Regions from separate parts of the Rhodococcus sp. NPDC057529 genome, predicted to be linked through region 4. Evidence: riboswitches for the same ligand, from Rfam matches in the RefSeq annotation. Region 4 holds a riboswitch; each other region holds the start of a gene.
What was found. Region 4 has a riboswitch for thiamine pyrophosphate ahead of ACFU5V_RS08655 (3-oxoacyl-ACP reductase). Riboswitches for the same ligand answer to the same signal wherever they lie in the genome.

Region 1: it holds a riboswitch for thiamine pyrophosphate, as region 4 does, so the genes downstream of both, ACFU5V_RS39290 (TenA family protein) here and ACFU5V_RS08655 (3-oxoacyl-ACP reductase) in region 4, are expected to answer to the same signal.
Region 2: it holds a riboswitch for thiamine pyrophosphate, as region 4 does, so the genes downstream of both, thiC (phosphomethylpyrimidine synthase ThiC) here and ACFU5V_RS08655 (3-oxoacyl-ACP reductase) in region 4, are expected to answer to the same signal.
Region 3: it holds a riboswitch for thiamine pyrophosphate, as region 4 does, so the genes downstream of both, thiO (glycine oxidase ThiO) here and ACFU5V_RS08655 (3-oxoacyl-ACP reductase) in region 4, are expected to answer to the same signal.

What each region holds. Positions count from the first base shown of each region.
Region 1 is NZ_JBHVEY010000034.1:11,522-17,075, forward strand. Features, by position in the region: gene ACFU5V_RS39275 (MFS transporter) at 1-820, shown strand, start outside; gene ACFU5V_RS39280 (carboxylesterase/lipase family protein) at 813-2,366, opposite strand; gene ACFU5V_RS39285 (NUDIX hydrolase) at 2,479-3,156, shown strand; TPP riboswitch at 3,215-3,310, shown strand; gene ACFU5V_RS39290 (TenA family protein) at 3,304-4,026, shown strand; gene ACFU5V_RS39295 (ABC transporter substrate-binding protein) at 4,011-5,051, shown strand; gene ACFU5V_RS39300 (ABC transporter permease) at 5,029-5,554, shown strand, end outside.
Region 2 is NZ_JBHVEY010000008.1:358,999-364,552, forward strand. Features, by position in the region: gene ACFU5V_RS18555 (peptide deformylase) at 1-59, shown strand, start outside; gene ACFU5V_RS18560 (GNAT family N-acetyltransferase) at 49-1,014, shown strand; gene ACFU5V_RS18565 (exodeoxyribonuclease III) at 1,049-1,852, shown strand; gene ACFU5V_RS18570 (GNAT family N-acetyltransferase) at 1,889-2,251, opposite strand; gene ACFU5V_RS18575 (GNAT family N-acetyltransferase) at 2,352-2,735, opposite strand; TPP riboswitch at 2,869-2,976, shown strand; gene thiC (phosphomethylpyrimidine synthase ThiC) at 2,969-4,615, shown strand; gene thiD (bifunctional hydroxymethylpyrimidine kinase/phosphomethylpyrimidine kinase) at 4,626-5,471, shown strand; gene ACFU5V_RS18590 (adenylate/guanylate cyclase domain-containing protein) at 5,504-5,554, opposite strand, start outside.
Region 3 is NZ_JBHVEY010000008.1:368,114-373,667, forward strand. Features, by position in the region: gene ACFU5V_RS18605 (ABC transporter ATP-binding protein) at 1-631, opposite strand, end outside; gene ACFU5V_RS18610 (thiazole synthase) at 744-1,511, opposite strand; gene thiS (sulfur carrier protein ThiS) at 1,504-1,728, opposite strand; gene thiO (glycine oxidase ThiO) at 1,731-2,798, opposite strand; TPP riboswitch at 2,795-2,909, opposite strand; gene thiE (thiamine phosphate synthase) at 2,934-3,632, shown strand; gene ACFU5V_RS18630 (NUDIX domain-containing protein) at 3,634-4,392, opposite strand; gene ACFU5V_RS18635 (hypothetical protein) at 4,516-5,554, shown strand, end outside.
Region 4 is NZ_JBHVEY010000004.1:10,403-15,956, forward strand. Features, by position in the region: gene ACFU5V_RS08635 (CocE/NonD family hydrolase) at 1-1,639, shown strand, start outside; gene ACFU5V_RS08640 (oxidoreductase) at 1,680-2,558, shown strand; gene ACFU5V_RS08645 (organic hydroperoxide resistance protein) at 2,580-3,002, opposite strand; partial or broken gene ACFU5V_RS08650 (MarR family winged helix-turn-helix transcriptional regulator) at 3,009-3,455, opposite strand; TPP riboswitch at 3,529-3,633, shown strand; gene ACFU5V_RS08655 (3-oxoacyl-ACP reductase) at 3,683-4,447, shown strand; gene ACFU5V_RS08660 (LLM class flavin-dependent oxidoreductase) at 4,449-5,554, shown strand, end outside.

The DNA.
Region 1 (5,554 bases), on a different contig from region 4:
ACTCGACCGGATGAACAGCCTCTACGAGGCCAACTACAACGTGGCGTATCTCGTCGGCCCGGGCATCGGCGGTGTCCTCATCGCCACCATGGGTGCGGTGAACACGTTGTGGGTCGCCGCCGCCGGGTTCGTGCTGTCCGTGGCGACGATCGCGTTCCTGCGTCTCGAGAACGCCGGAAGACCCGACACCGCCACGCGTCCGACGTCCATCTGGCACGGCACGCTCGAGGGGCTGAAGTTCGTGTGGCACAACCGGCTCCTGCGCACGATCGCGCTCGTGGACATGGCGGTGGTCGCGCTGTACATGCCGGTCGAATCGGTGGTGTTCCCGGTGTACTTCACCGAACTCGACAAACCTGCGCAACTGGGCTCGGTTCTGATGGCGCTCAGCATCGGCGGCGTGGTGGGCGCCCTCGCGTACGGACCGCTCGCGCCGTTCGTGTCGCGCCGGTTGCTGATGGTGGTGGCGGTGACCGTGCTGGGCGCGGCGATGGTCGCGATGGCGTTCCTGCCGCCGCTGTGGGCGATCCTGGCGCTGGCCCTCCTGCAGGGTCTGGTGTTCGGTCCGGTCGGCCCGATCGCCAACTACGCCATGCAGACTCGCAGTCCGGAGCACATGCGCGGCCGGGTCACCGGGGTCATGACGTCCACCGCCTATGCGGCGGGTCCGCTGGGCTACCTGCTGGCCGGCCCGATCCTCGACAAGTGGGGAATCCAGCCGACGTTCTTCGTGCTCGCGATCCCGGTCCTGATCATCGGGCTGGCGTGCTTCGCGCTGCCCGTGCTGAAGGAACTGGACGAGAAGGTTCCGGTCAGTTGAAGCCCATGACGTCGTTGCCCCAGGCCACCCGCATCTCGTGGTCCGGGTCCTTCACGAGGGTGTCTGCGCCGTCGATCAGCAACGTGGAGCGGTTCTCCTCGTCGTAGGGGGCCCAGTGCTTGGACCCGTCCAGGGCGGCGGGGACACCGTGCCGCGCGAACGCGAGCCACCGGCGCTGTATCCGGCCCGACACCTCGAGCGCCGTCTTCCGGCCGCCGAGCCAGAACGTCGGATCGATGTTGAGGGTGTCGAAATTGCCGAACACGTACGGGAGTTCGGTGGCGTGCCCGGCTCCGATGCGTGCGGCCTTGAGCATCGGCGTGGCCTGGTCGAACCGGTACATCCACGTCGGCGAGTGCCTGCTGTGGGCGTCGGCCACCCACAGGGCGGGCATCCGGAACGCGGCGTCGCGGGACATCGCGAGTGCGCCCTTCGGTTTCCCGCGGTCCGGGTACGCCGACAGGATGTCGGCGAGGCGGGCCGCGGGCAGTTCCGGGTGATCGGTCGCGATCGCCCGCAGCATCTCCTGCACCGAATCCGAGGTGACCGGCAGCAGAGGAGATTTCATGAACTTGAAGATCGACGACTCGTCCTTGTTGGAACCGATGATGAGGGGGATGCGGTGGGAGTAGCCCTTCTGGAACGCGGCCACCGGGTAGCGGGGCAGGAAGTCGCGGTCCACCACGGGCGCCATGGCGAGTGTGCCGGGGATCTTCGTCGGCACCTCGTTGACGAGCGTGTCGCTGGCCTCGATGACCGTGCGGTACGGGAGGCGCAGCAGCGTGTCGATCCGGGCGGGTTCCACGTCGAGGATGTCGAGGAACTGCTTCGCGACCGTGGCCGCCCGCTCGCTGCCGTAGACCGATGTGGCGGGTGGGCTCTGGGCAATCGCGCGGTGGAACAACCCGTCCGCGCTCGGGCACGTCATCAGCGTGGTGATCGACCCGGCTCCCGACGATTCCCCGAACACCGTCACCTCGTCCGGGTCACCGCCGAACGACGCGATGTTCTCGCGCACCCATTCGAGCGCGGCGACCTGGTCGCGCAGCCCGCAGTTGGTCTCGAACACCCGCTCGGCCGTCGAGAACGACGACAGGTCGAGGAAGCCGAGCGCACCCACCCGGTAGTTGAACGAGACCAGCACGACGTCGCCGAGAGTGGACAGGATCCGCCCGTTGTAGATGCCCTGAGCTGCGGTTCCCAGGCAATAGGCACCGCCGTGGATCCACACCATCACCGGCCGCGGGGTGCCGTCGGGCCGGGGTGCCCACACGTTGACCGACAGGCAGTCCTCGTCCATCTCGAGTCCGGCGTCGATCGGGACGGCGGTGCCGTGGCCCTGCGGGGCCATCGGGCCGAAGTCGACGCAGTCGCGCACGCCCTGCCACGGCGTCGGCGGGGCCGGCGCCCGGAACCGCAGATCGCCGACGGGGGCGGCGGCGAACGGGATGCCCTTCCACGCGTAGACGTCGCCTTCGGGATAGCCGCGCACGTCGCCGTCCCGGGCGCGGACGACGAGTGTGTCGCCGGACTTCTCGACATCCACGGCCGAATCTCCTCACGCAGCGCGTACGGGAATCTCTCGCCAAACTACCAACGATGCGCAGGCAGGGCCGCTCGAACGCGATATAGATCAACCGCGCGCTAACATGTGCTCCGTGGCCGCATCGACCGATCCCGAGGGCAAGAGCCTCCTCGACTACCCGCGGCCGTCCGTGGCGGTCGACGTCGCCGTCCTCACCGTCGACGGCGCCGAGCTGAAAGTGCTTGTGGTTCCGCACCGTTCGGGCCGGCTCGCACTCCCGGGCACCTTCCTACACGAAGGCGAGCGACTGCGGGACGCCGCCGAGCGGTGCCTGCGGATCAAGGCCGGCCTGACGGGTGCCGAGTTCCACCAGCTGGCGATGTTCGACGACCCCGGCCGCGACGACCGCGGGTGGGTGCTGTCGATGACGCACGGTGCGGCGCTGCCGCGCACGGCGCTCCCCCGCGACGCGCTGCTGATCCCCGTCGACGGCAACCGGGTGACGCAGGACCTCGCGTTCGACCACGCGGACGTCGTCACCCTCGCCGTCGCCGACCTGCGCGAGCGGTACGCGCGGTCCGTCGACCCGTCGGGCCTGGCCGGCGACACGTTCACGGTGCTCGAACTCCGCCGGGTCTACGAGGTGGTGTTCGGCCGTCCCCTCCCGAAGGACTCGTTCCGCCGGCACGTGATGCCCGCGCTCGAGCACACCGGCGACATGGCCGTCGTCGGGACCGGCAGGCCCGCCGAGATCTACACGCGCGGCCCCGCGCCCCTCCCACCGGGAGCGGCCGCGTTCCTCGCAGGCTGAGCGCGTCCACCCACCCGGGGCCTTTCCGTTCGCGGCACGGCCGGTGCTAGGGTCGGCTTGTTCTGACACGGGGTGCTCCGCACGGGCGGGGCTGAGAACACACCCGGGAACCTGCTCAGGTAATGCTGACGAAGGGATGTCAACGTTGTGAATAGCTCTGTCCAAGGTGCTGCGGGCGCAGGCCGGCACGCCCGATTCACGGACCACTTGTGGGACCGGACCAAGGTGCTGCGCGAGGCGATCGACGAACTCGAGTTCCTGCGCCGCCTCGGCGACGGAACGCTGCCGCTGGACGTGTTCCGCACGTATATCGAGCAGGATTTCCTGTATCTGACCGGGTACGCGAAGGCCCTGTCCCTGGTCGCCGCGCATGCGCCGGGCCCCGTCGAGGCCGGCTTCTGGGCAGGCTCGGCGGCCGAGGCCGCGACGGTCGAGGCGACGTTGCACCAGAACCTGCTGACCAGCGGACGGCTCCCCGCGTCGGACGCCGAACCGCAGCATTCGCAGGCCTGCCTCGGGTACATCTCCTACCTGACGGCGGTCGCCGCCACCGAGCCGTACGCGGTGTCCGCCGCCGCGGTGCTGCCGTGTTTCTGGATCTACGCGGACGTGGGACGCAGGCTCGCGGCGAGCGCCCGGGACGTGCTGGCTGCCGATCCGTCGCACCCGTACGCACAGTGGGTGACCACGTACGACGCGGAGGAGTTCCACGCCGCCGTCGCGAAGGCCCGCGAACTCGTGGACGCCGCCGCGGACGCCGCGACCGAAGCCCAGCGCGAAGAGATGGTGGAGGCGTTCACGATCGCCAGCCGCTACGAACTCATGTTCTGGGACACAGCACTCAACAAGCAGGAATGGCCGGCGTCGTGACTCTCTTCTCCCGTACCAAGCGCGCGGCCACCGCAGCCGTCATCCTCGTCTCGGCCCTGTCGATGCTCACCGGCTGCGCCGGAAACTCGCAGTCCGACGACACCATCCGGTTCGCACTCGACTGGACGCCGAACACCAACCACACCGGCCTGTTCGTCGCCCAGCAGGAGGGCTGGTTCGCGGACGCCGGACTCGACGTGCAGGTGCTGCCGTACAACGACACCTCACCCGACACCCTCGTCGACGCCGGCAACGCGGAGTTCGGCGTGAGCTTCCAGAGTTCCGCGACGTTCTCGAAGGCCGCGGGCGCCCAGACCACGTCGGTCATGGCCCCGCTGCAGCACTGGGCGACGGGTATCGCGGTGAAGGCGGATCGCGCCGACATCACCCGCCCCCGGGATCTCGACGGCAAGATCTACGCCGGTTTCGCGGACCCCGACGGCGAGGAGACCCTGAAGCAGATCATCCGGAACGACGGCGGCAAGGGCGAATTCACCACCGTCACGCTCGGCACGTCGGCCTACGAGGCCGTGTACTCCGGCACCGCCGACTTCACCGTGTCGTTCTTCGGCTGGGAGGGCATCGAGGCCGAGCACCGGGGCACCCCGATGCGCTACTTCCACTACACCGACTACGGCTTCCCGGACGCGTACGCACTCGTCATCGAGGGCAACGAGCAGTGGATGGACGAGCATCCCGAGCAGGCCCGCAAGTTCGTCCAGGCCCTGCAGCGCGGCTACCAGTTCGCCGCCGACCGGCCGGACGAGGCCGCGCAGATGTTGATCGACGCCAATCCCGGCGCGTTCACGGACGAGTCCCTCGTGCGGGAGAGCCAGCAGATGCTGTCCTCCGAGTACATGAAGGACGCTTCCGGAAAGGTCGGGACCCAGACGGCCGAGCAGTGGGCGGGGTACTCCGGTTTCCTGTTCCAGCACGGCCTGCTCACCGGCCCCGACGGGGCACCGCTGACCACGGAACCCGACTGGTCGACGTATTTCACCAATGAGTACCTCGCTCAGCCCTGACCCGACCGTCCGGACCCCGGCCCCGGGCACGTCCCCGCTGCTGCGGCGGGTGCTGCCTGCGGTCGTGGTCGTGGCACTGCTCGTCGTCGCGTGGCAGGTGTACGTGACGGTCAGCGGTATCCGGCCGCAGGTGCTGCCGTCGCCGCTGCGGGTCGTGCAGCAGGGCTGGCGGGCGCGGGACGCCATCTCCGGTCACGCCTCCGCGACACTGCAGGTGACGCTGATCGGGTTCGCCGTGTCCCTGCTCTGCGCGTGGGCTCTCGCCGTGCTCGTGGACTTCTCGCCGTGGCTGCGACGCGCATTCGTTCCGCTGTTCGTCGTGTCGCAGACGCTGCCGATCATCGCGATCGCGCCGTTGATGATCATCTGGTTCGGATTCGGTCTGCTGCCGAAGGTCCTCGTGATCGCCCTCGCCACGTTCTTCCCGATGACGATCGGCCTGATCGAGGGTTTCGCCGCCGCCGACCGGGAAGCGGGTGCGCTGTTGCGCAGCATGGGTGCCT
Region 2 (5,554 bases), on a different contig from region 4:
TTCCCGGTCTCAGCTGGGTGCCCGGAACGGTCGAAGACCCGTTCGGGCATGACGACTGACATTCCGCTCGGAGCCCGGGTGGTGCTGCGCTACCAGCTGCCGCCCGGGTCCAGCCATCCGATGACCGACGTCATCGGGGTGCTCGAGAGCGTCGAGCCGGTCGTGGTCGTCCGCGATGCGGCCGGCACCGCGATCGAAGTGGAGCCCGGGCGAGTGGTCGCGCTGAAGGCCGTCCCCGCGCGACCGGTGCGGGCGAGCGAGATCCGGTCCCTCGAACTGGCCTCCGCCGACGGCTGGCCGGGGATCGAGCACGCTTGGATCGACGGCTGGCTCGCCCGATACGGCCACGGCTTCACCGGACGCGCCAACTCGGCGGCGCCGCTCGGCGACCGCGGGACGGTCGGGAGCCTGGACGACCCCTCCCCCGGCGGCACGCTCGACCGTCTGCGCGAGTGGTACGCCGAGCGGGACCGCCCGCTGCGGCTGCTGATCCCCGACCGCCTGGGCGAGGTGCCGCCGGGCTGGAACGTCAGCGACGAAGTGGTCGTGATGGCCGCCGACGTCGACAATCTGGCGCTGCCCGAGGGTCCGCGGACCACGACCGTCACCGATCACCCGGATCCGGACTGGCTCGCCCTGTACCGCTACCGCGGGTCCGCGCTGCCCGACTTCGCGGTCGACGTGCTGAACGCGGTCCGCGGCGGGACGCTCGGCTTCGGCCGGATCGGCGCCGCCGACTCGGCGCTCCTCGCCGTCGCCCGCGGATCCGTCACGACCGCGCCGGACGACCGCCGGTGGGTCGGGCTCACCGCGGTCGAGGTGGCGCAGGCTCACCGCCGCCGCGGAATCGGCAGCCTGATCTGCGGCGACATGATCAATTGGGGGCGCGAGCACGGCGCGACCCACGCGTGCCTGCAGGTCGCCGCCGAGAACGAGGGCGCGCAGGCGATGTACCGCAACGTCGGCTTCGTGGCGCACCACCGGTACCGCTACGCCACCGAACCCGGCGGCTGAGAATCTGTCGGGGCGTGCCGCTAGGGTGGCTGCCGTGCGCATCGCAACCTGGAACGTGAACTCTGTTCGTGCCCGTACCGACCGGATCCTGGACTGGCTCCAGCGGTCCGACGTCGACGTGCTGGCGATGCAGGAAACCAAGTGCAAGGACGAGCAGTTCCCGTACGAGCGGTTCCGCGAACTCGGGTACGAGGTCGCGCACGTGGGCCTCAGCCAGTGGAACGGTGTCGCGATCGCGTCCCGCGTCGGCCTCGACGACGTGCAGATCGGCTTCGAGGATCAGCCCGGGTTCCACAAGGATCCGGAGGTCGCCCCCGTGCAGGAAGCGCGCGCCATCGGTGCCACCTGCAACGGCGTCCGCGTCTGGAGCCTGTACGTGCCCAACGGCCGCGAGCTCGCCGATCCGCACTACACGTACAAGCTGGAGTGGCTGGCGAAGCTGCACACGGATGCGGTCGGGTGGCTCGACCGTGATCCGGACGCGCAGATCGCGCTGGTCGGTGACTGGAACGTCGCACCCACCGACGAGGACGTCTGGGATCCGGCGCTGTTCGAAGGCAAGACCCACACGTCCGTCCCCGAGCGGGAGGCCTTCCAGGCGTTCGTCGAATCGGGATTCGCCGACGTCGTCCGGCCGCACACCCCCGGCCCGGGTGTCTACACCTACTGGGACTACACCCAGCTGCGGTTCCCGAAGAAGCAGGGTATGCGCATCGATTTCGTGCTCGGGTCGCCCGCCCTCGCGGGCCGTGTCGACAAGGCCGAGATCGACCGCAACGAACGCAAGGGCAAGGGCGCCAGCGATCACGCGCCCGTCATCGTCGACCTCGGCGACTGACACGCAGCAACCCGAGACGAACGGCGCCCCCGGGGTCTAGTCGGCGACCAGAATGTCGAGATGCTCCGGGTTCAGCGCCACGTAGCGCCGGACGTACGTGCAGATCGGGCGCACCTTCCAGCCCCGCCGGCGCGCTGAACCCAGCGCCTCACGAACCAGGACCGCGGCGAGACCGCGGCCACCGAGGTCTTCCACGATCACCGTGTGCATGAACGCGACCACCTCGCCGGGTCTGGCGGTGAATCCGGGAATGTCGTCCTCGTCGCGATAGCCGAGGATGCCGACCAGCTCGTCCCCCAGCCACAGATCGAATCGTTCGTGGGCGGGGTTGTCGAGCACGCGCGCAGCAGTGGTCGTGATGCTCCCCGACGGGCCGGAACCGTTCGACATGTGATCCATGCCACTCATGGAAACAGTTCCCGGGCGCCCTCGCGAGCGGAACCACCGGCCCCGGAACCGTTTCGTTGCCGACGAGTGGTCGATTCGTGTCCCGTCGCCGTCAGACCTCCACCGGGACCATGAGGTCGCGGTATTCGGGATGCCCTGCGACGAAGCGCTGCACATAGGTGCACACGGGCCGTACCTTCCAGCCGTACCCGCGCGCGAGGTCGAGGGAGCGCCCCACCATGAGTGCGGCGAGTCCGCGGTGACCGAAGTCCTCCACGATCACCGTGTGCATGAACGAGACCACCGGAGCCTGACGCCCCCGGCCCCCCTGGCCCGGCGGCCGGGCCACCACGCCCACTCCCGCGCCCGCACCCGGCGGGGTGTCCGCGAGGGCGAAATACCCGAGGATGCCGACCAGGTCACCACTCAGTCGGAGTTCGAATCGGTTCTGATCGGCGTTGTCGATCACGTCCACAACCTGCGCGTCCGTCAGCATGGCTATCTCCTGGGGTATGTGTCGTAATCGAAATGTGATGTTCATCACCCTTTATACCGATGCACGGAACCGCTGTCCAAGTTTCCCCCGAATGTTTCACTCACAGAGATCTCGGTTACAGTCTCCGGGACAACTACACATCCACGGGGGCTCGCACCAGCGGGCTGAGAGGACGGCTAGGGCCGTCGACCGTCGAACCTGTCCGGGTAATGCCGGCGTAGGGAGCATCATCGATGAGCACAACCATATCTACAGCCACGTCCGTCACCACGGGACCGATCCAGGGCAGCACCAAGCAGTACCTGCTGTCGGGCGGCGACGTCCGGGTGCCGGTCCGGCGCGTACACCTCACCAACGGTGAGCACCTCGACGTGTACGACACATCGGGCCCGTACACCGACGCGGACGCCACGATCGACCTGGACGCGGGGCTTCCGCACCTGCGGGCGCCGTGGATCGCCGACCGGGCAGGCACCCAGCTCGACGCCGCCCGCGCCGGAACCGTCACTCCCGAGATGCGGTATTGCGCAGCACGAGAGGGTGTTTCACCCGAGACGGTGCGCGCCGAGGTCGCGGCGGGTCGGGCCGTGATCCCGGCCAACCGCTGCCACCCCGAACTCGAGCCGATGATCATCGGCAAGGCGTTCGCGGTCAAGATCAACGCGAACATCGGCAACAGCGCGGTGACGTCGTCGATCGCGGAAGAGGTCGAGAAGATGGTGTGGGCGACGCGGTGGGGCGCGGACACCATCATGGACCTGTCCACCGGCAAGAACATTCACGAGACCCGGGAATGGATCCTGCGCAATTCGCCGGTGCCCGTGGGAACCGTGCCGATCTACCAGGCGCTGGAGAAGGTCAACGGCGATCCGACGGCACTCACGTGGGAGATCTACCGCGACACCGTGATCGAGCAGTGCGAACAGGGCGTCGACTACATGACGGTCCACGCCGGAGTACTGCTCCGCTACATCCCGCTGACCGCGCGCCGGGTCACCGGCATCGTCTCCCGCGGCGGTTCGATCATGGCGGCGTGGTGCCTGGCCCATCACCGGGAATCGTTCCTGTACACCCACTTCGACGAACTCTGCGAAATCCTCCACCGCTACGACGTCACGTTCTCGCTCGGCGACGGCCTGCGCCCCGGCTCCATCGCGGACGCCAACGACGAGGCCCAGTTCGCCGAACTCCGCACCCTCGGCGAGCTCACGAAGATCGCGAAATCGCATGGCGTGCAGGTGATGATCGAAGGTCCCGGGCACGTGCCGATGCACAAGATCGTCGAGAACGTGCGACTCGAGGAGGAGCTGTGCGAGGAGGCGCCGTTCTACACGCTCGGACCGCTCGCCACCGACATCGCACCGGCGTACGACCACATCACGTCCGCGATCGGCGCGGCGATGATCGCGCAGGCCGGTACCGCAATGCTCTGCTACGTCACCCCTAAGGAGCACCTGGGACTGCCGAACCGGGACGACGTCAAGACCGGGGTCATCACGTACAAGATCGCGGCGCACGCCGCGGACCTCGCAAAACAGCATCCGCGGGCGCAGGAACGGGACGACGCGCTGTCGAAGGCCCGGTTCGAGTTCCGCTGGCACGACCAGTTCGCCCTGTCCCTCGACCCGGACACCGCGCGGGAGTTCCACGACGAGACGCTGCCCGCCGAGCCGGCGAAGACGGCCCACTTCTGCTCGATGTGCGGTCCGAAATTCTGCTCCATGCGGATCTCCGCCGACGTGCGGGAGTACGCACGGCAACACGGACTCGATTCGGTCGAAGCCATCGAGGCCGGCATGGCCGAGAAGTCGAGCGAGTTCGTCGACGCAGGTGGTCGCGTGTATCTGCCCGTCGAATCCGTCACCTCAGAGAATCGGTAAGGTCCCCTTCGTGAAGCTGCTGCCCCTGACCCCCGACGGCCAGACCCCCGTCCGCGTCCTCACCATCGCCGGCACCGATTCCGGCGGTGGCGCCGGGATCCAGGCGGACTCGCGGACGATGGCGCTGTGCGGCGTCCACGCATGTGTCGCGGTCGCCGCGGTCACGGTGCAGAACTCGGTGGGGGTCAGCGGTTTCCACGAGATTCCGCCGGAGACGGTGGCCGCGCAGGTGCGGTGCGTCGTCGACGACATCGGGGTCGGGGCAGCGAAGACGGGGATGCTCGCGTCGACGGCCATCATCGAGGCCGTCGCCGCCGTGTGCACCGAGGTCGGGATCGGCCGGGACCGGCAGGTCCCGCTGGTCGTCGATCCGGTGTGCGCGTCGATGCACGGCGATCCGCTCCTGCACGCCGAGGCGCTGGACGCCGTGCGGAACACGCTGATCCCGATCGCCACGGTGGTCACCCCGAATCTCGACGAGATCCGGTTGATCACCGGCATCGACGTGGTGGACGACGCCACCGCACGCCGGGCCGCGGAGGCGCTGCACGCGCTCGGCGCGCAGTGGTCGATCGTGAAGGGCGGGCATCTGCGGACGTCGGCGTCGAGCACCGACCTGCTGTTCGACGGCGACCGATTCCTCGAGTTCAGCAGTCCCCGGATCGACACCGGCAACGACCACGGCGGCGGCGACACGCTCGCGGCCGCCATCGCGAGCGCGCTCGCCCACGGGTGGTCCGTGCCCGACGCGGTGGCGTTCGGCAAGGAGTGGGTGACCAAGTGCCTGGAGGCGTCGTACGACCTGGGCGCCGGTCACGGCCCCGTCTCCCCCCTGTGGCGCCTGCGGCACCCGTGAGTACTTGTTAACCGCCGGACGTTAACAAGTACTCACGGGCGGCGGAGCCGCAACCGCCAGATACCGAGGTCCGACGGCACCCC
Region 3 (5,554 bases), on a different contig from region 4:
CGGTGGTGTCGGCGATGAGACGCCCGCGGCCGATGACCACCAGATGTTCTGCGGTGAGCGCCATCTCGGACAGCAGGTGGCTCGACACCAGCACGGTGCGGCCCTCGGCGGCGAGGCGCTGCATGAACTTCCGGATCCAGACGATGCCCTCCGGGTCGAGCCCGTTCACCGGCTCGTCGAACAGCAGCACCTTCGGGTCGCCGAGCAGCGTGGCGGCCAGGCCCAGTCGCTGGGACATGCCGAGCGAGAACCCGCCGGCCTTCTTCCCCGCCACCTCGGTGAGCCCGACGAGGTGCAGCACCTCGTCGACGCGGCTCTTCGGGAGCGAGTTGGACGCCGCCATCCACTGCAGATGGGCGCGGGCCGAGCGGTTCGGGTGCACCCACTTCGCGTCGAGCAGGGCCCCCACCGTCCGCAGCGGCTGCACCAGGTCGCTGTACGGTTTGCCGTCGATCAGCGCGCTGCCCGCCGTGGGGCGGTCCAGCCCGAGGATCATGCGCATCGTCGTCGATTTTCCTGCACCGTTCGGGCCGAGAAAGCCGGTGACCATGCCCGGCTTCACGTTGAACGTCAGGTTGTCCACCGCCTTCGTCGCACCGAAGGTCTTTGAAAGTCCCCTCACTTCAATCATGTGAGAAGAATGCCGGAACCTGCGGCCGGCGCGCATCGGCCGCAGGTCTACTCCCGACTCGTCCCCTGGTACCGGTCGGACCCCGAACCGGACCCCGACACGACCCCGAGTCCTACGACGACGCCTGCGCCCAGAACCGCTTGGGGATGCGGCCCGCGTGCCGGGCCTCGTATCCCGCCACCACGGCCCCGCGCATCGCCGACGCCATCAGCGCCGGATCCTTCGCCCTGGTCACCGCAGTGGCCAGCAGAACGGCGTCGCAGCCGAGTTCCATCGCGAGGGTCGCGTCGCTGGCGGTCCCGATGCCGGCGTCGAGGATGACCGGTACCCCGGCACCCTCCACGATCATCTCGATGTTGTGCGGGTTCGCGATACCGAGCCCGGTGCCGATCGGCGAACCCAGCGGCATCACGGCCACGCACCCGACGTCCTCGAGCCTGCGGGCCAGGACCGGGTCGTCGGTGGTGTACGGCAGGACGACGAATCCGTCGTCGACCAGTTGCTCGGCGGCGCTGACCAACTCGATGGCGTCGGGCATGAGGGTGCGTTCGTCGGCGATGACCTCGAGCTTCACCCAGTCGGTGTCGAGTGCCTCCCGCGCGAGTTGCGCCGTCAGCACCGCCTCCGCCGCGCCGCGACACCCCGCGGTGTTGGGTAGCGGCGCGATGTCGAGCCGGCGCAGCAGGTCCAGCACCCCGGTGCCGCCGACGGCGTCGACGCGGCGCATCGCGACCGTGGTCAGCTCGGTGCCGGACGCGACGAGTGCCTCTTCGAGCACCGTCAGGTTGGCGGCGCCGCCGGTGCCCATGATCAACCGTGAACCGAACGTGCGGCCCGCGATCGTGAGGCCCTTCTGCACTCCGGGCGTCGCGTCAGCCACCCTGCACCGCCGTGAGGATCTCGATCTCCCAGCCCCGGACCACGAGCTCGTCCCACCGGGCGCGGGGGAACACGGCGCCGTTCACGGCCACTGCGATGCCCTTGGTCGGCAGGTTCAGCGCCTCCAGCAGCCCGGTGACGGTCAACGGTTCCGTGAACTCGTGATCCTCGCCGTTGACGCTGATGCCGATCGGCACCACTACTTGCTGCTCACTCATCTCTACCTCGCTACTTTCTCGAACCGTTCGGGGTCGGCGGCCTTCGCCTCGACCAGTGCCGAGCCCTCCAACAATGCCACCGTCGCGTCGGCGGTCACCGGGGTGAGCAGGATGCCGTTGCGGCCGTGTCCCGTCGCCACCACGACCCGATCGGACACCCGGCCGATCAGCGGCAGGTTGTCCGGGGTCATCGGACGCAGACCCGCCGAGGTCTCACGCAGTTCGTACTCGCCGATGGCGGGCATCAGCGCCTCGGCGTCCGCGATCAGGTCCCGCACACCGGCCACCGTGACCTGAGTGTCGTTGCCCGACTCGTACTGGGTGGCGCCGACGACGATGCCGTCGGCGCGCGGCACCAGGTAGGCGGGCCTGCCGTGGACGCTGCCGCGGATGGTCCGGCCCGGCGCGGGCGTCACCCCGGGACGGGCCCGCAACCGCAGAATCTCGCCCTTCACCGGACGCACCGGAAGTCCCGGCCACAGTGCCGGTGACGCGATGCCTGCGGTGACGACGATCTGGTCCGTGCCCAGCCCGTCGAGACTGCGCACGGCCTCACCGATCAACTCCACCCCGGCGTCGACGGCACACCGTTGCAACGCCTGCAGGAGCAGCCTGTTGTCGACGGCCAGTTCGTCGACAGCCAAGAGCCCCAACCGGACTCCGCGACCCAGCATCGGCTCGAGCGCGCGGACCTCGGCGCGATTCAGGATCTGCAGATCCCGGCCCTGCGCTCCCACCCACTCGGCGATGGTCCGGAGGTCTTCGGCGTCGGCGCCGTCGAGCGCGACGGTGAGCGAACTCTCCGACGTGAACAGGTCGACGCCGGCCCCGGCCTCCAGTTCCTTCCCGAATTCGGGCCACCGGTCGAGCGAGGCGCTCCCCAGTTCGAGGACGCTCTCCTCACCGGGCCAGCCCTCGGACAGCGGGGCGAGCATGCCGCCCGCCACCCAGGACGCTCCCGAACCGATCGACGGGTCGTACAGCGTCACCGACCAGCCGTTGCGGGCTGCTCGCCACGCAATCGACAGGCCGATCACTCCGCCTCCGACGACGGATACCGATCTCGCCATTGAACTCCACCTCACTTCCTGCGCCGGCATGATCCGGGTCAGGTATGACGGTCGGGCTCGGCGTGAGCCCCTCTCAGCCCCACGTTCCCCGGGACTCCCGTGTTGCACTTTCACCGTAGAGGCTACCGTCATGCCGTGACCACCTCGCATCACAGCAACCTCACGGACCGTCGGCGCCGCCTCGGAACAGCACGTTTGTACCTGTGCACCGATGCTCGGCGCGAGAAGGGCGACCTGGCGCAGTTCGCCGAGGCCGCGCTGTCCGGCGGCGTCGACATCATCCAGCTCCGAGACAAGGGCTCGGCCGGTGAGAAGAAGTTCGGCACGATGGACGCCAGGGACGAACTGGCGGCACTGTCGGTGCTCGCGGCCGCCGCCCGGCGGCACGGGGCGCTGCTCGCCGTGAACGACCGGGCCGACATGGCGCTGGCGGCCGGCGCCGACGTCCTGCACCTCGGCCAGGGCGACCTGCCCGTCCCCTACGCGCGCACCGTCGTAGGATCCGACGTCCTGATCGGCCGGTCCACGCACAGCCGCGCCCAGGCCAGCCTCGCGGCAATCGAGGACGGCGTCGACTACTTCTGCACCGGACCGGTGTGGGCGACGCCCACCAAGCCCGGACGGACCGCGTCGGGCATCGACCTGGTGCGCTCGACCGCCGACTCCGAGCCGAACCGCCCGTGGTTCGCGATCGGCGGCATCGACGAGTCCCGGGTTCCGGAGATCCTCGCCGCGGGCGCCGACCGCATCGTCGTCGTGCGGGCCATCACCGAGGCCCGCGACCCGCAGGCCGCCGCGCGCTCACTGTCCGCCCTGCTCCAGAAGAACGGCTGAGTCACGCCTGCGCGAGCCAGTCGCGCACGGTGGCGGGCGGCAGGATCACCACGGTGGCGGGCAACTGTTCGATCAGGTGGGGGTCGGTGGTGACGACCGCGGTCACCGTGCCCAGTGTGGTGCCGTGACCTGCCGGTTCGGCGAGGCGGCCGACCGTGTCCAGTGCCTCGAGCACCTCGACGCGCGGCAGCCACCCGTAGGTGCCGTCGGGCAGGTGCACCGTGCGGGGCAGTGCCCTCGACAGCTGCGCCGGCGCGCCGCTGTCGCCCAGCACGTCGTGCCGGTCGAGCAGCAGTCGCACCTCGGTGGTGCGCAGTTGCGGCCACCCCGCTTCGAATCCGGGGTGCAGCGGCAGGCCGGCGACGTCGGTTTCCCGCACCCAGCGCAGTTCGGTGCTCTCACCGTTCGCGACGGTGGGCAGTGGGCGCTCGGCGTCGGCGATCACCGTGGTGTAGCTCCAGCCGCTCGCGGCCTTCATGGTGACGACCTCGGTGCGGACGCGGATCGCCGCGCTCTCGATGCCGGCTTCCTCGTGCGCCTCGCGCACGGCGGCGTGGGTGGTCGTCTCGTGGCTGTCCCGGGCACCGCCGGGCAGCGCCCACGTCCCGCCCTGGTGGCTCCAGGCCGCGCGGTGCTGTAGCAGCACGGCAGGCGTCTCGTCCGGCAGCGGCGCACGCAGCAACAACCCGGCCGCACCGTGCTTACCCCAATGACGACTGCCGTCCGGCCCGGTCGCCCAGCCGTCACCGTCACCACGCATCGACTACCCCTGTCCGACCTGATGGGTCTCCCTGCAGTTCCCTCACACTAACGGTTTCTGCCGGAACTGCCCGATATCCCCAGTCACCGACTCCTGCTTATATGCTCCCCACAAGGTGCGGCCGTGACACGGGAGGGGTGCGACGTGGTTCTGCGTGAGGCACCGTCGATCGAACCCCGCGGCAGCCGCGCCCTGTCTGCCGCCGCGGACGACGACGTCGACCCCGCCGTCGCACGTCGCAAGGAACTTCGTGCGTTCCTGCGGTCGACACCCGCCAAGCTCACCGCCCTCGGCGTACTCCTCGTGCTGCTCACCCTGGCCGCCGGACTCGTGGCCGCGTCGACCGTGAACGGCAGGGAAGCCACCCTCGACAGCGTCCTCGCCGAGACCGAACCGCTGTCGTTCTCGGCGCAGAATCTCTACAGCGCCCTGTCGGTGGCGGACGCCGCGGCCACGACGGCGTTCATCTCCGGTGGTCTCGAACCCCCCGAACTCCGGGACACGTACGCGCAGGCGATCGGCACGGCCTCCGCCGACCTCGTGTACGCGTCGGGCGGGCTCGCCCCCAGCGATGTGGACAGCAGGCGCCTGCTCGCCTCCATCTCCACCGACCTCACCGTCTACTCCGGACTCGTCGAGACCGCGCGGGCCAACAACCGCACCGGTCACCCGGTGGGCGCGGCCTACCTCAGCGAGGCGTCCACGCTGATGCAGACGAGCATGCTGCCGAAGGCCCAGGAGTTGCACGCCCGGCAGGAAACCGACGTCGCGGATATCCAGCGGGACTATTCCCGCCCGCCGTGGACGGCGCTGATCCTGGTCCTCGTCGCGCTGGTCGCGCTGCTCGTCGCGCAGGTCGTCCTCGCGAGGCTGAGCAGGCGCACGTTCAATCTCGGGTTGATCCTGGCGTCGTCGGTCACCGCGATCCTCCTGGTGTGGATGCTGGTCGCCGGGCTGGTCTCCTCACTCGACACCAAGCGCGCGCTGACCCAGGGTGCCCGCCCGATGCACGAGTTGACGGCGGCGCGCATCCTGGCGCAGCAGGCGCGCACGGAGGAGACGCTCAAACTCGTCCGCCGGGACTCGAACGGCGGCTACGACGCCGTCTTCGAGGACAAGTCCGGTCAGCTCGACACCCTGCTGTCCGGCTATCCGCACGACG
Region 4 (5,554 bases):
GTTCGACGGCGTCGGCGAGTTGTCGAAGGTGCTCACCGGCGGTGGGATGCGCGTCTTCGGCGTCAACCGCGACCTCGTCCGGAACGGATACACCCAGGTGGTGGTCGATGCGCGCGGCACCGGCTTCTCCCAGGGCGAATGGCAGGCGCTCGGTCCGCTCGAGCAGCAGGACTCCGTCGAGATCATCGACTGGATGAGCAGGCAGGGGTGGTCCGACGGCACGGTCGGGATGGCGGGGGTGTCGTATTCGGGAATCAACTCGCTGCAGGCCGCGGGGCATCGGCCACCGGCGTTGAAGGCGATCTTCCCCACCGAACCGGGCAACGATCTGCTCCGCGACATCGTCGGGACGGGCGGTGGCCTCGGTGTGGGATTCATGCCGCTGTGGCTGTCACTCGTCAACGGTCTCAAGTTCGTTCCCGACGTCCAGGCGCTCGCGCAGGGGAACTTCGACGAACGGTGGCTGCAGGACCGGTTGCGCGATCCGCTGACGCTGTTCCCCGCACTGATCCAGGCGATGACCGCGTCGCAGATCGGCGATCTCGACGCCGGGACGCTGCGGGTGGCGCAGGACGGCCAGTTCTACGAGGAGCGGAAGGCGCAGGCGGGGAACATCGACGTGCCGACCATGCTCTACGGCGCCTGGCACGACATCTTCGCGAACAGCGAACCGCGGGTCTACAACGACATTCCGCTGCCCGCCGGCGAGAAGCAGCTGATCATGAGCGACGCCTACCACGTCTCGTTCGGGGGCGGCTTCGGCGAGCCGGGTGCGCCGCCGAGACTCGACGTCCTCGAACGCGCGTGGTTCGACAGGTGGCTGAAGGGCATCGACAACGGCATCGACGAGTACGGCCCGGTCACGCTGTATCAGCAGGGCAACGGCTGGACCACCACCGACCGGTTCCCGCGGGCCGGTGTCGACTACCAGCGGATGTACCTGTCGGGTGCCCCCAGCGGCACCGCCGGGCACGCCGCCCACGACGGCAGCCTGGTGCCGGCGACACCCGGCGACACGGCGAGGCTCACCGTCGCACCCGGACTCCGCGGGCTCTGCTCCCGCGACGGAACGCAGGGCACCGCCGGCGCGGCCGTCGTCTTCGGATCGGTGTGCAGCAAGGACTCCCGCTTCAACGAGGCCGAGGGCCTGACGTTCACCAGTGCCCCCGTCACACAGCCGACGGAACTGTCGGGTCCGGTCAATCTGCATCTCGAAACCGTGCTCGATGCGCCGGACGGATTCTGGGCGGTGACGCTGAACGACGTCGCACCGGACGGCACGTCGACCGCGCTCACCAACGGTGCGCTCACCGCCTCGATGCGGGCGGTGGACGATTCGAAGAGCACCAGGTCGGCGAACGGCGACTACACCGAACCGCACCACTCTCTGACGGTGGCCGCGCGTCAGCCGCTGGTTCCGGGTGAAGTGACGCCGGTCGACATCAACTTCGTGCCCACCGACGCGGTCCTCGCGCCGGGGCACCGGTTGCGCGTCGACGTGTACGCGGGCAGCGTTCCCCGGTATCTGCCGCTCGGACCGATTCTGGCGGACAGTCAGCTGAAGCCGCAGCACGTGGCATTGTCGCCGGACCGGCCGAGTTTCCTCAACCTGCCGCTGGTCGGGGCGCGGGCGTGGTGACGGGTTCACGCCGCGTCCCGGGATCCGTAGGGTTGACGGCATGACCAAGTGGACAGCTTCGGACATCGTCGATCAGAGCGGCCGTACGTTCGTCGTCACGGGCGCCAACAGCGGTCTGGGGGAGGTGGCCGCGCGGGCCCTGGGCAAGGCGGGAGCCCACGTCGTGCTGGCCTGCCGCAACACCCACAAGGGGGAGGTGGTCGCGCGGTCGATCGGCGACAACGCCGAGGTGCGACGTCTCGACCTGTCCGACCTCGCATCGGTGCGCGAGTTTGCCGCCGGTGTCGATTCCGTCGACGTGCTCGTGAACAACGCCGGGGTGATGGCGGTTCCGCAGCGCAAGACCGCCGATGGATTCGAAATGCAGATCGGCACAAATCATCTCGGACACTTCGCGTTGACCGGACTGCTGCTCGGCAAGATCACCGATCGGGTCGCCACGATGTCGAGTGCGGCACATCAGGCGGGAACGATTCATCTCGACGATCTCAACTGGGAACACCGCAAGTACAACCGCTGGAGCGCCTACGGCCAGTCGAAGCTCGCGAATCTGCTGTTCACGTACGAATTGCAGCGCAGGCTCGCCGCGGCCGGGTCTCCGGTGACAGCGGTGGCCGCGCACCCCGGCTACGCGTCGACCAATCTGCAGGCGCACACCGAGTCGGTGCAGGACAAGCTGATGGCCGTCGGCAACCGGATCTTCGCGCAGTCCGCGGAGATGGGGGCGCTGCCGATGTTGTTCGCCGCCACCGCCCCCGGCGTGATCGGCGGAAGTTACATCGGGCCGGACGGCCTGTTCGAGCAGCGGGGCCACCCGAAGGTGGTGGGCTCCAACAAGAAGTCGCGGGACGAGCAGACCGCGAAGGCGCTGTGGTCGCTGTCGGAGGACCTGACGGGCGTCGAGTACAAGTTCGGGTGACCCGACGCCCGCGCAGGATGCTCAGTCTTCGGTGACCTCGAGGGTGACGTCGATGTTGCCGCGGGTGGCGTTGGAGTAGGGGCACACCTGATGCGCCTTCTCCGTCAGTTCGAGCGCCTCTGCGCGCGGCAGGTGGGGGAGCGACACCTCGAGCGTCACGGCGAGGCCGAATCCGCCGCCGTCCGTGGAGCCGATCCCGACGCGGGCGCCGACGGCCGAGTCCGCGATGTTCGCCCCGGCCTGACGGCCGACCAGCTGGAGTGCGGAGTGGAAGCAGGCCGCGTATCCGGCGGCGAACAGCTGCTCGGGGTTGGTGCCGTCGCCGGATCCGCCCATCTCGGTGGGGATGGCGAGGTTCAGGTCGAGCCGGCCGTCGGACGTGCGAGCGTGGCCGTTGCGGCCTTCCCCGGTTGCGAGGGCTTCGGCGGTGTAGACGATCTTCATGGTTACTTCTCCTGTAGGGGTTGCGAAACTGTGGAGCGATTCGGTGAGGCGCGACAGGGTGTCGCGCAGGGCGACGAGTTCGTCGACGCCCATGCCCGTCGAGCGGGCGAGTGCGGTGGGGATGCCCTCCGCGGCGGCGCGGAGGCTCGCGCCCTTCTCGGTGAGGTGGATCCCGACCCGGCGTTCGTCGGCCGACGAACGCCTGCGTTCGACGAGCCCCAGCGCGTCGAGCCGCTTGAGCAGTGGCGACAGGGTGCCGGTGTCGAGATCGAGGGCGTCGCAGATCTCACGCACCCCGCGGCCGTCCTGTTCCCAGAGCACGAGCAGCACGAGGTACTGCGGGTAGGTCACGCCCAGCGCGTCGAGCATCGACCGGTATCGCGCCGTCATGGCCCGGGAGGCCGAGTACAGCGCGAAGCACACCTGGCGGTCGAGGGCGAGGTTGTCGGTCACCCCTGAATGGTTGCACACAACTAGGTTGTGCACAACCAAAAAGGTCATCGAGGAGATTGGCCTTACACTATTGGCCAGTGACACGGGGTGCTGCCTGGCGAGGATCCAGGCGGCTGAGAAGACACCCGTCGAACCTGAACTGGGTAATGCCGGCGAAGGGATGTCGCGGAGACGGCCGTATGCGCTCATCCGATGTCTCGTCGCCGACCGATCGGAAGGTGACAGCAATGCAGCTCGACAAGCAGATCGTCCTGGTGACCGGCGGTGGCCGGGGCCTCGGTTCCGCCATCGTGCGCTCGTTCGCGGCGCAGCACGCGCGGGTGGTCGTGAACTACCGCAACAGCCGGGAAGCGGCGGAGGAACTCGCGGCATCCCTCGGTGCGGACCGCGCGGTCGCACTCGGGGCCGACGTCACCGATGCCGCGCAGGTGGCGGCACTGTTCGCCGCCGCGGAAGAGCACTTCGGATCGCCGGTGACCACCGTGATCAACAACGCCCTCGCCGACTTCTCCTTCAACGGCGACGCACGCGCCAAGGCGGACGTCATCACGTGGGAGGCCTTCGACTCGCAGTTGCGCGGCAGCGTGCAGGCGACCCTGAACACCACGCAGGCCGCGCTGCCGGGCATGCGCTCGCTCGGGTTCGGCCGCATCGTGAACATCGGAACCAACCTGTTCCAGAATCCCGTCGTCCCGTACCACGACTACACCGCCGCCAAGGCCGCCGCGCTGTCGCTGACGCGCACCCTCGCCGCCGACCTCGGGCCCGACGGCATCACCGTCAACATGGTCTCGGGCGGGCTGCTGCGCACCACCGACGCGAGTGCCGCCACCCCCGACGAGGTGTTCGACCTCATCGCGGCGAGCACTCCGCTGCAGCGGGTCACCACCCCGGACGAGTTCGCCGACGCGGTCCTGTTCTTCGCGTCCCCGTGGTCGCGGTCGGTGACCGGCCAGAACCTCGTCGTCGACGGCGGACTGGTCAAGGACTGACATGACCGACACGAGGCAACTGCACTTCAACGCCTTCCTCTTCGGCTGCGGGCACCACGGCGCCGCGTGGCGGCACCCCGCCTCGCAGGTGGAGCGGCTCAGCGACATCGCCTACTACGAGGAACTGGCGCAGACCGCGGAGCGGGGTTGCCTCGACGCGGTGTTCTTCGCCGACGGGCATTCGGTGCGCGACCCCGCGTCCGGGGGCATGTGGTTCCTCGAACCGCTCACCGCGCTGTCCGCGATGGCACGGGCAACCGAGCGGGTCGGGCTCGTGACGACCGTGTCGACCACCTTCTACACCCCGTTCCACGCCGCGCGGATGCTGGCGTCGCTCGACCACATCAGCGGCGGCCGCGCCGGCTGGAACGTGGTGACGTCGATGTTCGACGCCGAGGCCCGCAATCACGGTCTCGAGGAGATGCCGCCGCACGACGACCGCTACTCGCGGGCCGCGGAATTCGTCGACGTGGCACTGGCGCTGTGGGATTCGTGGGAGCCCGACGCGCTCGTCCTCGACCGGGAGGGCATCTTCGCGGATCCGGCCAAGGTGACACCGATCGGGCATCGGGGAAAGCATTTCCTCGTCGCCGGCCCGCTGACCGTGCCGCACTCGCCGCAGGGGCGCCCCGTGCTGTTCCAGGCGGGCGCGTCCGACCAGGGCCGCGACCTGGCCGCCCGGTGCGCCGAGGGCATCTACGCCGTCGCCTACGACCTCGCGGCCGCGCAGAGTTACTACGGCGACGTGAAGCGGCGCATCCGCGCCGCGGGTCGCGACGCCGACGCGGTGACCGTGATGCCCGGTCTCGTCACCTACGTGGGTTCGACCACCGAGGAGGCGCGCCGGAAGAAGGCGGAACTCGACGCGCTCCTGCCCGTCGAACAGTCGCTGGCGCAATTGTCGATGTTCGTCCAGCAGGACTGCAGCACATGGGAACTGGACGCACCCGTTCCCGCGCTGCCGCCGCTGTCGGAGTTCACCGGGCCGCAGGGCCGGTACGACACGATCCTGCGGATCATCGAGAAGGACCGTCCGACCGTGCGGTCGCTGCTGGGCACGCTGGCGGCCGGCGGCGGGCACTGCACCATGATCGGCACCCCGGAGTC